3 regions of the Halomonas sp. SIMBA_159 genome follow, and region 3 is predicted to be linked to each of the others. Evidence: predicted binding sites of a transcription regulator. Region 3 holds the regulator's gene; each other region holds the start of a gene.
What was found. The regulator LexA, encoded in region 3, represses DNA repair genes until DNA is damaged. The targets are predictions, from matches to a motif close to TACTGTNTANNTANACAGTA.
Positions count from the first base shown of each region.

Region 1: R0J87_RS06555 (LexA family protein) is a predicted target of LexA. The motif match lies at 2,910-2,929, and genes of this name have one in related genera.
Region 2: R0J87_RS17415 (LexA family protein) is a predicted target of LexA. The motif match lies at 1,982-2,001, and genes of this name have one in related genera.

Region 1 covers NZ_JAWJBT010000008.1:3,279-8,188, forward strand. The annotation lists gene oadA (sodium-extruding oxaloacetate decarboxylase subunit alpha) at 1-264, shown strand, start outside; gene R0J87_RS06545 (sodium ion-translocating decarboxylase subunit beta) at 277-1,599, shown strand; gene R0J87_RS06550 (IMPACT family protein) at 1,697-2,320, opposite strand; gene R0J87_RS06555 (LexA family protein) at 2,350-2,808, opposite strand; gene ccmA (cytochrome c biogenesis heme-transporting ATPase CcmA) at 3,070-3,690, shown strand; gene ccmB (heme exporter protein CcmB) at 3,746-4,438, shown strand; gene R0J87_RS06570 (heme ABC transporter permease) at 4,453-4,910, shown strand, end outside.
Region 2 covers NZ_JAWJBT010000034.1:5,880-10,789, forward strand. The annotation lists gene R0J87_RS17405 (sodium-dependent transporter) at 1-183, shown strand, start outside; gene R0J87_RS17410 (Y-family DNA polymerase) at 121-1,491, opposite strand; gene R0J87_RS17415 (LexA family protein) at 1,488-1,946, opposite strand; gene R0J87_RS17420 (alpha/beta fold hydrolase) at 2,323-3,201, shown strand; gene R0J87_RS17425 (patatin-like phospholipase family protein) at 3,238-4,254, shown strand; gene R0J87_RS17430 (Smr/MutS family protein) at 4,289-4,852, opposite strand.
Region 3 covers NZ_JAWJBT010000026.1:12,710-17,619, reverse strand. The annotation lists gene nagZ (beta-N-acetylhexosaminidase) at 1-375, opposite strand, end outside; gene R0J87_RS15955 (L,D-transpeptidase family protein) at 460-975, opposite strand; gene R0J87_RS15950 (TetR/AcrR family transcriptional regulator) at 953-1,630, opposite strand; gene lexA (transcriptional repressor LexA) at 1,858-2,541, shown strand; gene R0J87_RS15940 (energy-coupling factor ABC transporter permease) at 2,557-3,228, opposite strand; gene purU (formyltetrahydrofolate deformylase) at 3,247-4,101, opposite strand; gene R0J87_RS15930 (ribonuclease J) at 4,376-4,910, shown strand, end outside.

The DNA of each region.
Region 1 (4,910 bases), on a different contig from region 3:
GATATTCAGGAGCAGCCCGCTGCACAGCCTGAGGCGGCCGCCCCAGCGCCAAGCGGTGAAAGCATCGATGCACCGCTAGCTGGTAATATCTTCAAGGTGAATGTTCGCCCAGGCGATCAAGTAGCCGAAGGTGACGTGGTAATTATTCTTGAAGCCATGAAGATGGAAACCGAAGTGCGTGCCAGCAGCGCCGGTACGGTATCGAAAGTGAACGTCAGCGAAGGCGACAGCGTCTCCGTTGGCGACGCGCTGATTGAGCTTTAAGGGCATTCGGGAATGGATAAATTAATCACCTTGTGGGAGGGCTCCGGGCTTTACAACCTGGAGCTTGGCCAGGCGGCCATGATCCTGGTGGGGCTGGGTTTGCTCTATCTGGCGATCTACAAGAAGTTTGAGCCGCTGCTGTTGGTACCGATTGGCTTTGGCGGCATTCTCGCCAATATTCCAGAAGCGGGGCTGGCGATTTCGGCGTTGGATCAAGCCATTGAAGTGGCGAAGCCTGCTGTGCTGCAGCAGGTTGCGGCAGCGCTGGGCGCAACGCTAGATCCGCTGGTAGGGGTTGAGAGCTGGCGTGAGACGTTGAAGGCCATCGCGCACGATTCGGCAGCGCCGGATCAGCTGCGTGCAGCTAAAGATGTTGCCATGAACGTGGGTTATAACGATGGCATGCTCTATAGCTTCTATCGCGTTGCCATTGCGTCGGGCATTGCGCCGCTGCTGATCTTTATGGGCGTTGGGGCGATGACCGATTTTGGCCCGCTGTTGGCCAACCCGCGCACGCTGTTCTTAGGTGCCGCTGCGCAGTTCGGCATTTTTGCGACGCTGTTTGGGGCGGTGCTGCTAACGTCGATGGGCGTGATGGACTTCTCGCTTAATCAGGCCGCGGCCATCGGTATTATTGGCGGTGCGGATGGCCCTACCTCCATCTACGTTTCCAGCGTGCTTGCGCCGGAACTGCTGGGGGCCATTGCGGTCGCCGCCTACGCGTATATGGCCCTGGTGCCGCTGATTCAGCCGCCCATCATGCGTCTGTTGACCACTGAAAAAGAGCGCAAGATCACCATGACGCAGCTGCGTCCGGTCTCTAAGCTCGAAAAAGTGGTCTTCCCGCTGATGCTGTTGATTGCTGTCGCGCTGTTTCTGCCGGACGCAGCGCCGCTGCTGGGTATGTTCTGCTTCGGTAACCTGATGCGTGAGTGTGGGGTAGTGGAGCGCCTCTCCGATACCGCGCAAAACGCGCTGATCAATATCGTCACGATCATTCTGGGTCTGTCGGTGGGTTCTAAGCTGATGGCGGAGAGCTTCCTGGCGTTTGAGACGCTGGGCATTCTCGGCCTGGGGATCGTGGCTTTCGGTATCGGTACCGCCGCCGGTGTCTTGATGGCGAAGCTGATGAATCTGGTCAGCAAAATGCCCATCAACCCACTGATTGGCGCGGCGGGTGTTTCCGCTGTGCCGATGGCGGCGCGCGTGGCCAATAAAGTAGGGTTGGAAGCTAACCCGCATAACTTCCTGCTGATGCACGCCATGGGCCCGAACGTCGCGGGTGTCATTGGCTCAGCGGTAGCGGCAGGGGTCATGATCAAGTACTTGGGATAAGTACTTAGGATAAGTACCGGGGATAAGCGCTGTCTCGCCCCTGTGAAAACGCGGTTTACCGAGTAACGACTCGCGTAAACCGCGTTTTTTATGCGCGCTAGGAGCTGGTCTGCTGTATCTCAATCGTCGTTTTTAGACGGTTCTCCAATCCGCTGATTTCCAGCGCTGTATCTTTAGGCCAGCCAATGGTCAAGCTAACGCCTTCGCCATCGTAGTTTGCTTCTTCAACTGGCAATGATTGCTCGTCGCACCAGGCGCGGGCTTGTGCCTCTTGGGCAAAGCTGACCCTAAAACAGTAGCTGTCTCGCTCAACAACATCGCGGGTGGGAAGCGTTTCAATCCCTGCGTTGACTGCCTGAGCATAGGCCCGTGCTAAACCGCCTGTGCCTAACTTAGTGCCGCCAAAGTAGCGAATCACCACGCAGCCAATCTGGCCTATTTGGCTGCCCTGCAGCGCCTGAAACATGGGGCGACCGGCCGTGCCGCCGGGTTCGCCATCATCAGAAAAGCCGATATGGGTTTGCTCACCAGGTGGGCCTGCCACAAATGCGGTGCAGTGATGGCTAGCGTTAGGGTGGGCGGCTTTGGCGGCCTGCAGTAAGGCGTCAAAGGCTGCCGTGTCGGGTGCATGGCACATCCAAACCAGAAACTGGCTCTTTTCAACGTCAATCTCGGCGGTGTGCCATGTGTCAGGGGCTAAATCAGGGACTCGATAACGCAAATAGTGCTCCCGGCAGAGTGGGTAACCTGTTAATGATGCCGGGTCTCAGTCGCGTGGTGAGCCACGCCCATCACCATGCCCAGCACCTGGATATCACAATTATGCAGGAAGACTTCGGGCATCGCTGCATCTTCAGGCCATAAGTGAATGCCTAGGCGGCTAATCGAGAGCTGTTTTAGCGCCACTTCCCGTTGATTAATGGTAGCCACGGCGGTTTCTTGGTGGGCGTCGTGCTGGTGGCGATGGATAATAATCACATCACCATCGAAGAGGTTGCAGTTATGCATTCGGTCGCCGCGAATACGCAGCGCATACGTGTTGCGCCGGGTAACGGTGTGGGGCGTGGATGCTTGGCGAGTGTGCAAAGGCGCTACGCGTTGCCGTGACGCATGTAGCGCCATCGGCTGAGATGGAGTTTGCGAGGTGGCGTGAGAAAGTACGTGAGAAGGTACGTGAGACGTTACCTGTGTGGGTAGGCAAATCGTCATAGTGTGTTCTCCCATGCAGCGCCCGTTGCCAAGGCGTTTGATTGAGTCAATAGCTGTGGTTTTATTCTGGTATGGCTATTCATACAGTGGTTACAGTATAAGCCTGTTTTTGCATACAGTGCTAGTGCTGTCTTACCCCTGGGTTTCTTAAGTGCGCGTTAAGCGAAGTCACGCTGCGACCCAAGACCGCAGAGCGCGACTGGCGGGAAAGGGCCTTTCCGTGTAGAGTTCGACCCAAAATCAATGTGCCTGGAGTGTCTTTTGAGCCTGTGCCTGCAAGCCCGACAATTGGCCTGTGAACGTGACGACCGTTGGCTGTTTGAAGGGCTCGATCTCGATATTCAAAGCGGCGAGATCGTGCGCATTGAAGGCCCCAACGGCAGCGGCAAGACGACCCTGCTGAAAATACTCTCCGGCCAATTAACCGATTACCGTGGCGAGCTTTACTGGAATGGCGAACCCATGCGCCAAGCCCGTGAACATTTTCTCGCAAATTTACTCTATCTAGGGCATGCCCCCGGCGTGAAAGCAGGCCTTTCACCGCTTGAGAACTTAGCTTGGTATCAAGCGCTTAGCGGTGAAGAAGGCAGTGAGTCCGCACGCGAGGCAGCGATTGCTGGTGTTGGACTGGCTGGCTTTGAGGATATTCCCGCCGGGCAGCTTTCAGCCGGCCAGCAGCGGCGTGTGGCGTTGGCGCGATTAACGCTCACCCAGCGCGCGCTCTGGGTACTGGATGAACCCTTCACGGCGATTGACCGCCAAGGTGTCGCGGCATTAGAGACGCAGCTGGTAGCGCATGCGCAGTCGGGCGGCTGCGTGATTGTGACGACCCACCATGCGTTAACCGAGTCATCCGTGCTTAGGCGTATCCAGCTGGGGTAAGAAGGAGACAGCGTTGCAACGTTCACACGCTCAACTGAGCACCCCAGAGGTGGCTATGCATGCACCCCAGGGCGGTTTGATGGTGGCCATAAAGGCAACCCTCAAACGCGACCTTACCCTGATGTTGCGTCGCCGTGGCGAAGTGCTAAACCCGTTGGTGTTCTTTGCGCTGGTGATTACCCTGTTTCCTATTGGTATCTCACCGGACCCAGAGCTGCTTTCCACGATCGCCCCAGGGCTTTTATGGGTGGCAGCGCTGCTGGCAGCGCTGCTGTCGCTAGATAGCCTATTTCGTAGCGATTATGACGATGGCAGCCTGGAGCAGCTGTTACTGGCCCCTCAGCCCCTAGCGGCGTTGGGGTTGGCCAAAGTGGCGGTGCATTGGTTGTTAACAGGTTTGCCGCTGGCACTGATGGCACCGCTGCTGGGCATCATGTTGTCACTGCCTGCAGGAAGCTATGCCGTGCTGGCGATTTCGCTAGCGCTGGGTACGGCCAGCTTAAGCTTGATTGGCGCGATTGGCGCAGCGTTAACAGTAGGGCTAGCCCGTGGGGGCGTACTGCTCTCTTTGCTGGTACTGCCGCTATATATCCCGGTACTGATTTTCGGCGCAGGTGCGGTACAGGCCGCTATTTTTGGCGAAGGCATTGCCGCGCACCTGGCGATTTTAGGGGCGTTATTAGCACTTGCGCTAATGCTAGCGCCCTGGGCAATCGCCGCATCGCTACGCATCAGCATTAACGGTTAGAGGACGGGAACACCATGTGGGCCTTTATCAACAAACTAAGATCACCCAAGTGGTTTTATGCCATCAGTGCCAAGCTGCAGCCGATCTTCTGGGTGGCCGCAGCGCTGCTGCTGGTGGTGGGCACCATCTGGGGTCTGGCATTTGCACCTGAAGACTATCAACAGGGCAATAGCTTTCGAATTATCTATGTACACGTTCCTGCGGCGTTTTTAGCTCAGTCTATTTTCGTTTCCATGGCGGTCTCCGGGCTGGTGTTTATGGTGTGGAAAATCAAGGTAGCGGATATGGCCGCCACCGTGATGGCCCCGCTGGGTGCCGCGATGACCTTTGTGGCGCTGTTTTCAGGGGCCGTGTGGGGCGTACCCACCTGGGGTACTTGGTGGATGTGGGATGCACGGCTTACTTCCATGCTGATTCTGCTGTTTCTCTACCTGGGCGTGATCGCCTTACGCGGTGCGTTTAGCAGCCGCGA
Region 2 (4,910 bases), on a different contig from region 3:
TGGCTCACCATGGTGCGCTATGTCAGCCCGCTGGGGATTCTGGTGATTTTTGTTGATGCCCTAGGCCTGTATCAGGTCTCGTTTGCGGCCCACTGGCCGATGTTGTTAGCGCTGCTGGTGCTAGTTGCCGTGGTGGGTGAAGCCATTAGCCCGCGTCTTCGCCACGCGCTTTCCGCCCGCTAAGCGCTGCTGTTCACGCCTCACCTTGGCGTCGTCAATCGCGCCAGGGTGAGTGCCTGCCTCCATTAACTCATCCCAGCACGTGGTGTAGCGGTTGGAACGGTGCGCGCAGCGTAACTGCCAGGGCGCGTCGGCATCGGTCATGCCGAAGCGCAGCGTGCCTTGCCCCATCTTCTGATTAATGGCGTCGATCGTCTTCATCAAATGAGGATGCGCCTTGGTAGTTGGCCGCAGCAGAGAGAGCTGGTACTGCTGCGCGTCTACCAAATCCAACAGCATCACACCCGCTTTCATGAACTTGAAGCTGGGGCGGTACATCTGCTCTAGCCCTTCGCGAACGGCCTCTAGAATCACACGGGTATCGTCGGTGGGCGCATCGAGGGGAATCATGGCGCTCGGTGAGAGCTGTGGCTGGTCTTTGCGGTGGCGGTTGGTGTTTAAAAACAGCATCACCGCGCGGGCCAGACTGCCTTGCTGGCGCAGTTTTTCGGCACTGCGCTGGGCGTGGCGGCGCAGTGCGGCGTGCAGCTCCTCTTTTACGCCGGTGGATTGGCCGAACGAGCGCGAGGTCATGATGCGTTGGCGGGGCTGCTCCACGGCGTTCATCTCCAGGCAGGGCGTACCGCGTAGTTCTAATGCGGTACGAGCCAGCACCACGGAAAAGCGTTTGCGCAGCTGCTTGGGGTCGCACTCCCGTAAGTCCCAGGCGGTGCGAATGCCGCTAACCGCCAGCCGTTCCGCCAAGCGTCGGCCGACGCCCCATACGTCGCTAACGGCCAGCTGCTTCAGCAGTACTTGTGTGGTGGCGCTCTCGCCGTGGAGCAAACATACCCCTTCATAATGCGGCTGCTTTTTGGCCACGTGGTTGGCGAGCTTAGCCAGCGTGTGCGTTGGTGCTAAACCCACGCACACGGGCAGCCCTAAATGGCGACGAATACGCCGCCGCAGCGCCGTGCCTATGGCTTGGCACTGGGCATCGTCGAAGCCATCCAGGTAGATAAACATCTCATCGATGGAGTAGGGGGCAACCTCCGGGCAGGCGTCGCGCAACAGTTGGGCAAGCCTCGCCGACATATCGCCGTACAGCTCATAGTTGGAAGAGAGCAGATGAATCACCCCTCGGCGGCGCAGCCCCTCTAACTGGTAAGCCGGCGTGCCCATGGCGATCTCCATGGCTTTCATCTCGGCCGAGCGTGCAATGACGCAGCCGTCGTTATTCGACATCACACCAACGGGTTTGCCCTCTAGCGAGGGGGCAAATACCCGCTCGCAGGAAACATAAAAGTTGTTGGCATCCACCAGCCCAATCATGGCAAGTACTCGTGAATAACGGCGCGCACCACGCCCCACAGCTGGCAGTCGGTGCCCTCTAGTGGCAGCGGCGGATAAAGGGGATGGGCAGAGCAGAGGTGCGGCGTACCGCGATACAGCGCGTAGCGTTTGATCAGCACTTCCTCATCAAACATGGCGACCAAAATATGCCCCAAACGGGGCGTCACGCTGCGATCCACCACTAGTAGGTCCCCTTCAAAGATGCCCCAGCCTTCCATGCTGTCCCCGGTGGCGGTGAGATAGAACGTTTGAGTGGGGTGCTTAATAAGCCGCGTATTAAGATCAAGCGTGCGCGGTTCGTAATCCTGGGCAGGCGAAGGAAAGCCGCTAAAGCCTGCTCGGCCCGTTAGCGGAGGAAACGGCAGCGGTTGGGAGGTTAACGGAAAGGCTGTCGCAACCGGGGGAGTGGCAAAAGGGGCGGGTTGAGACGGCATTATCGGTGTCCTCATGAATAAATAGTGTGTTTATATACAGTATATTTAAACAGTATTTATTCATGAGGCAAAAATTGCAAGTGCCTTCCTAAGAAGGCTAAGCACAGTGCACCCTGTTAGCGGGCGAGCCACAGCCCCACGACCAAAGCGCTGACCACAGCAATAAAGAATACAAGGTTGCGAGCGCGGGTATCGCGGCGAGGTTTCATGGCAATCTCCATCAAAAAATGAACGGCGTCGTGGCCCATGGCCGTATAAAAGCAGCACAAGCGCTGCGCCGAGCATGGTAACGTTTGCACCGCAATGTTTGCATCGTAATGTTCACATTTAGGAGCGTCACCAGACGCGCCAGATTTTCGCAGTGAGACCCATTTTTATGAACGACGCTTCCCGAGTAGGCACGGCTCCTCAACCGCTTTCGTTGGCCGGTGGTCGGTTGGCGGCGCTGAGCTGGGGGCGGCAAGATGCGCCGACCTGGCTGGCGCTGCATGGCTGGCTGGATAACGCGGCCAGCTTTTCACGTTTGGCCCCTCGCTTGGCGAACACGCTGGGTATTCGCATCGTGGCAATTGATTTTCGTGGACACGGGCACTCTGCTCATGCCCCCGCTGGCAGCGACTACGCGCTCTGGGATTACACCCACGACGTGCTGGATGCCATGGAAACGCTCGGCCTTGAACAGGCTACGCTGCTTGCCCACTCCATGGGAGCAGCGGTTTCTTGCCTGCTGGCGGCGTCGCTACCGGAGAAGGTCGCTCGGTTAATTCTGATTGACGGCTTAGGCGCGCTGAATACGCCCGCTGAAGAGACGCCAAGCCAGCTGCGCAAAGGCTTAGTGGCCCACCGTCGGCCGCTTTCTCGCGCACCTCGCTACCCAGATATTGAGAGCGCCGTGGCGGCGCGTGTGGCGGGCGGCGTTACGGCGCTGGATAGCATTACCGCGACCCCACTGGTAGAGCGTAATACCCAGGCCACCGCCGATGGAAAAGTACAAATGCGCACCGATAGCCGTCTGCTTAAGCCTTCGCTTGTGCGTTTTACGCCGCAGCAGGTGCTCGCGATACTGGCCGAAATTCAGGCACCGGTGCTATTGATAGAAGGTGAGCGAGGTATTCTAGGCGAGCGCGCTTGGGCAACCCAGGCGCGGCAGGCGGTGCCGACGCTTACTCGGCACGTGCTGGCAGGCGGCCACCATTTGCATTTAGAGCCTTCTGCCGTAGAGCGGGTAGCCGACGTTATTGGCCGAGCGATTTAGATGCGTCAGCGCGTTAGTAGAAAGGGGAGAGCGAACGTGGTCAGCCAATTGACAGGGAGAGCGCAGGGCGGCGGCAATAAAGTCGCGCTGGTGCTGGGCAGCGGCGGTGCAAGAGGGTACGCCCATATCGGTGTGATTGAAGCGCTGGAGGCCCGTGGCTTCGAGATTATTTCGATTGCTGGGTGCTCCATGGGGGCGCTGATTGGCGGTATTTACGCCTCCGGCAAGCTGCCGGAGTACCGAGACTGGGTGTGCCATCTCGATTACTTGGACGTGCTCAAACTGGTTGATGTTACCTGGAGCCCTATGGGGGCAATGCGCGCCAACAAAGTAATGAGCAAGCTAGAAGAGCTGGTAGGCGACCGGCTGATCGAAGACCTGCCGATTCCCGTGACGACCGTAGCGACAGACCTAGTGCGCCAGCGGGAAGTGTGGTTTCAGAACGGCCCGCTGCTACGCGCTATTCGCGCCTCTATCGCGGTGCCTGGGGTAATTACCCCGGTGCATATTGGTGAACAGGTGCTGGTGGATGGCGGGCTGTTGAATCCGCTGCCGATGATGCCCATTTTAGCCGCCCATGAGGCTGACTTTGTGGTGGCGGTGAACGTCACCGCCCACAGCCCGCAGCCGGTCACGTTAGAAGAGCTGCTGCCCCAGCAAGAGAACGACGACAGCCGCACCGATTTAGAGCGGAGCCGCGATGCCAATATTGGCGGCTGGATGGAAGAAGTGCGTGCTACCACCCGGCGGCTATGGGGCGGCCTGGGCGGTGGCGGTGACGACAGCGACGACGATGAAACGGTGGACCTGCGCGGCAAGCGCGAATGGGGCAAGCTGGATATGATTCTGGAGTCGTTTGATATTACCCAGGCGGCGCTGGCGAAGTACAAAGTGGCAGGCTACCCGCCAGACGTGCTGATCGAAATTCCTAAAACCGTGTGCAGTACGTACGAATTCCACCGCGCCAATGATCTGATTCGGTTAGGCCGCCACTTGGCCGACCAAGCCCTGGAGCGGCGCATGCCTAGCATTGCCTCGGATGCCACCGAATAACGGCGTGCATGAGTGACGGCGAGTATATAGCGGCCTACTGGCCGCGCTTGCGCAGCAAGATATACACCGCCCCGGTGCCACCATCGATATCCGTGGCGGAACAGAACGCCAGCACGCCGGGCCATTCGCGCAGCCATGCATTGGTGTGGCTTTTCAGCACCGGGAAATCAGAGGTGGTGCCCCAGGCTTTGCCATGCACTACCAGCACACAGCGCAGCCCTTGGCCTGCGGCATCGCGCAGAAAGCTCTCTAGCTCCAGCCGCGCCTCTTCCAGGGTATAGCCGTGAAGGTCTAGCCCTGCCTGCCAGGCCGTTTGGCCGCGCTTAAGCTGGCTGAACGTGCGCCAGGGCAGGTCGGGCACGCTGAACTCTAAATACTCGGATGGCCGTACGGCTTCTACACGGCCATCAGACGTGCGCCCGCTGGTTTGCAGCGTATTGCTTTCTACCGCCGCGCGGCGGCGTGCTTCGCTGGCATCCGTTTGGCGCTTGGGCTTGCCGGGGTCGGCTTGGTTAGTGGCAATACGGCGTACCCCTGCCGCCTGCAGCGCTTGGCGAAAGGCACTGATATCGTCATCGTTAGGCAGGTGTCGCGTCATGGTCGGCTCAAATCAACTAAGTAGTGGTGAAAAAAGGGGCGGTGGATAAAAAACGCTA
Region 3 (4,910 bases):
CACCGGCGCAAAGCTAATGTCCAAACCGCAGGCAGCCATTTCCATACCCAGCAGCCACCCCGTGTCTTTGGCTAGGGTGAGACCTGCCACCGGGTCGTTGGCGAACAAATCACCAATACGCGCCATGGCAGGTATCTTGGTGACACCTTGTTTAATCCGCTGGACTCGCCCGCCCTCTTGGTCAATGCCCAACAGCAGGTCGCCACGCACACGCCGAATACTGCTGCAGAGTTGGCGCACTTGGTAGGCATCTTCTACGTTGCGGGCGAACAAAATAACGCCACCCACCGCAGGGTCTTTGAGCAATCGCTTTTCAGCGCTAGATAATTGCGGCCCTTCTAGGTCAAGCATGACCGGGCCAATGGGTTGCGTCATGGTGGTGAGTCCGACAAAAAGGGCGCCATTCTAGACTAACCGCTTAGCGTGTCAAAATTCTGGCAGGACGCCCGATAAATGGTCTTAGTGCAGCCAGACCGGCGTACCAGGCTGGGCATGATCAAACAAATAGTGCAAATCGTCATTACGCAAACGAATGCAGCCGTGTGAGGCCGCCACGCCCATAGGCTGATCGGGAGGCGTTCCGTGTAGATAAATATAGCGCCGCTGTGAGTCGACATCGCCACCACGATTCACGCCGCACTCTAGCCCGCAGAGCCACAGAATACGTGTCAAAATCCAATCGCGTTTAGGGAAGCGGCTAGCTAACTCGGGCGAAAACACCTCTTCTGTCCATCGGCGGCCGCGAAACACCGCATTATCTGGCAAGCCTTTGCCGATAGCGGCACGCACATAGTGCCAGCCTAACGGTGTCTGGCCACTGCCCTCCTGCTGTCCTACCCCTGCAAGCCCAGTGGACACATCACACTCATAGCGCACCTCTCTCCCCTGCCAGCAGCGCAGCCGCTGCTGCTGGGTGTCGATTTCAATCCACTCTGAATGGGTAGGCGGTAATTCAGCTAGCCTGGGCGTTTCCATGGTGTCCCTCTTCAACAGCAGCCGGTAACGGGGCGCTCATCGCCGCCACCACCACTGGGCGCAGTCGCCTAATAAGGTCGCGCACCGTTACCTGCTCTTGGTAATCCTTGGCAGCGATATCGCGGAGAGCATCCAGTCCTGATAGCGTAAATATCACCGTGCCTAACATAAAGTGTAGCCGCCAAAAACGCTCAGCGTCCGGCAGCTCTGGCGTGGCTTTACGTACAAGCTCGGTGAACCGGGTAAATACGTCACCATACTGCTGCTGAATGTAACGACGCAGATGCCCCTGCGCTTGGCTGTACGCCAACCCCAATAAGCGCATAAATACTTTCAGGCTATTGCGCTCTGCAGGCACCGCCAGCACGGTAGTCGCCATTGTTTCTAACAGCACTTCCAGTGGAATAGGCGTGCCCTGGTAGCGCGCTTCTAACTCATCTAAAGCGGTATGAAAGCGTGCAGAGAAAGGATCCAGGTAGCGGGCAAAGACGGCTTGAATCAGCGCTTTTTTGGAACCAAAGTGATAGTTCACTGCGGCTAAATTGACCCGCGCTTTGCTGGTGATATTGCGCAGCGACGTTTCGGCAAAGCCTCGCTCTGCAAATAGCACCTCTGCAGTATCTAAAATACGCGTTACCGTATCCGATTGGGCCATAGCGCCCTCCAAAAACAGGTGTTTAAAACATGCCTGAATACTATTCCATAACCCCTGTTGGCTCAATCTCTTATCCAACAGGCTAACAGGGTTGATCCAGACAGGAGTGGCTGTCCAAGTTGGGTGCAACTCGCCATGTACTGGATAGAGCAACATACTGTATACTTAAACACATACTGATTAAGCCGACATGTAGCTACTGTCTTTTCACTGTTTTGGAGTATGGTATGTCGCGTCCACTTACAGCTCGTCAACAGCACGTTTTTGATTTTATTGTGAAGACCATGGGTGAACTAGGCTACCCGCCCACCCGCGCTGAAATTGCCAAAGCGTTGGGGTTCCGTTCGCCTAACGCAGCAGAAGAGCATCTGCGTGCGCTAGAGCGCAAAGGCGCTATCCGGATTATCCGTAATACGTCACGCGGCATCCGCCTGCCAAATCAGGAGCCACAAGAGCTGACTGAAACGCCGGCAACAGCGCAAGCGCCAGCGACCACTACGGAAGCCCTGCCCAACGGATTACCTGTTATTGGTGAAGTGGCCGCTGGCAGCCCCATTTTGGCAGCTGAGCACATTGATCGTTACTGCCCGCTGCCTGCGGAGTACTTCACGCCTAAAGCCGACTACCTATTACGCGTTCGCGGCCTCTCAATGAAAGACGTGGGTATACTGGAAGGCGACCTTCTGGCCGTGCATCGCACCGACCGGGTACGCGACGGTCAAATCGTAGTCGCACGCTTGGAAGACGAAGTTACTGTCAAGCGTTTTAAACGCCAGGGGCATCAAGTGACCTTGCTTGCTGAAAACGCTGATTTCGCCCCCATTGAAATCGATTTGCGCACTCAGCAGCTCGATATTGAAGGAGTAGGCGTGGGCGTAATTCGAGGCGGGAACGGGCAGGCACTTGGCTAACGGCCCACCCAAACGCTATTGCATATCGATATAGCGATGATCATTAAAGGTGGCCACCCAACCTGGGTGGTACACCAAGAGAATACTCAGCAGCATGCCGGTAATAAACGCTTCTGACGGCATCAACAGTGGCAAAAAACGGGCATACTCTTGGGCAAGATAGACCGCTTCAGGGTCAGTGCCCGCCAGCATAATTAACGCCACCGCTGCAAGCCCTCCACCAAGCGTTGCCAACGCCGCGCCGAAAAACCCGCAGGCAAAGAGAAACACCATCAGGTTATCGGGCAAACGACGGTCAACAATGCGCCATACCACACCCGTGATGAGTGCAGGCACAATGCCGGTGACCAGCACGTTAGCCCCTAGCAACATCCACTCGTTTCTACCCACTAACACCATGGCGACATTGATCATCACATTGCTGATCAACGCCAACGGCATTTTAAAGACCAGCGTCATCAGCACGGTAAACACCAAGTGCAGTGTCAGCCAATCGACGGCTTGAGCACGCAGCTGCCACATCAGCAGAACCGCCAAGGTGGCCGCCATCCAACGATGCTGTAACGCTGTATCGTCAAGCAGCGGCTGCCAGGGGCGCAGGCATAAGCACCAAACAATCACACCCAGTGAAAGTAGCCATGTAAGGACTAATGCCCACGGTGCTAACACGCTTTGTGCAAATGACATAGCGCCCCCAGTAGTGGCTTAACTAAAGACAACCGTCTTGTTACCGTGAATCAAGACACGGTCTTCCAAGTGCCAACGTAACCCACGAGCCAATACGGCTTTCTCCACATCCCGGCCAAAACGCACTAAATCGGTAGGCGTATGGCAGTGGCTGACACGGTGAATATCCTGCTCAATGATGGGGCCCGCATCCAGCTCTTCAGTCACGTAGTGACACGTCGCACCAATGAGCTTCACGCCACGCTCGTAGGCTTGATGATACGGTTTGGCACCGGCAAAGGAAGGCAAGAAGCTGTGATGAATATTAATCACACGCCCGGCGTAACGCTCGCATAGCGAGGGTGGCAAAATTTGCATATAGCGCGCCAGCACAACGCAATCTGCGCGGGCATTATCGATCTGCTCTTGCACCTGCTCGAAGGCTTTCTGCTTATTGGCAGGGTCCACCGGCACATGGTGGTAAGGAATGCCGTACCACTCAGTCAAAGAGCGCATGTCATCGTGATTAGAGATCACCCCAACAATATCGCAATCCAACTCACCCGCCTGCCAACGGTAGAGTAAATCGACTAGGCAGTGAGACTCACGGGACACCATCAGCACCACGCGGCGGCGCTTTTGGGTATCGACTAACGACCACTGCATATCAAACTCAGCTGCCACCGGCTCAAACGATGTACGCAGTGCTTCCGCCGACATGCCCAGCGAATCCGCCAGAATTTCGTAACGCATAAAAAAGCGGCCAGTCTCTAGATCAGAGTGCTGGCTGGCTTCCGTAATGGAGCCACCTTGCTGAGCAATAAAGCTTGAGACACGCGCCACGATGCCCACTTGGTCTGGGCAGGAAACAACTAAACGGTAATAATGAGACATAACAGACACTCTTAACGTATTTAACGGCACGCTCGCCAAGCACCTGCCACCCGGCAGGTAACCTACATTAGCGGCCGTAGTGTAACGTAAGCAGGTTGAGGAAGCACCGTGGTCAGGTGCCGCGATGATTGTTACCCGCCCCCCGCATCCCGTATAGTTAAGGGATTACTTTTTAGGCTTTTCATAACTGATGCATCCATCACGCGTTCAACTTCGTCCCCGTCGTCGCCCACCCCTGCGCCTGCTACCGCTAGGTGGATGTGGTGAAATTGGAATGAATCTTACGCTGTATGGATACGACGATCAGTGGATCGCCGTGGATTGCGGCATGATGATTCGCCAAGACTTGCCCAACTCTCCGCTCCAGGTACCAAACACGGATACCTTAGAGGCGCTGAAGATTACTCCAAAAGCGCTATTTATTACTCACGGTCATGAAGATCACATTGGCGCCGTCGCGTGGCTGTGGCCGAAATGGGGCTGCCCTATTTTTGCCACCCCTCTGGCAGCAGGACTATTACGTTACAAATTTGCCGAACATCAGCTCAGTAGCGCCGCCATCGAAGTCATTGAACCGGGCGATGCGGTGGAAAACGGCCCGTTCACGCTGCGCTTTTTAAATGTGCCCCACTCCATTCCGGAAAGCTGCTCCATTATGATGCAGGCAGGCGAATATCGCGTGCTGCACACCGGCGACTGGAAACTCGACCCCACCCCTCTGATAGGCCCACCTATCAATGCCGCCCACTTCAGGGCATTGGCACCCGTCGATCTGCTCGTGGGTGACTCCACCAATGCCCCGATGCCGG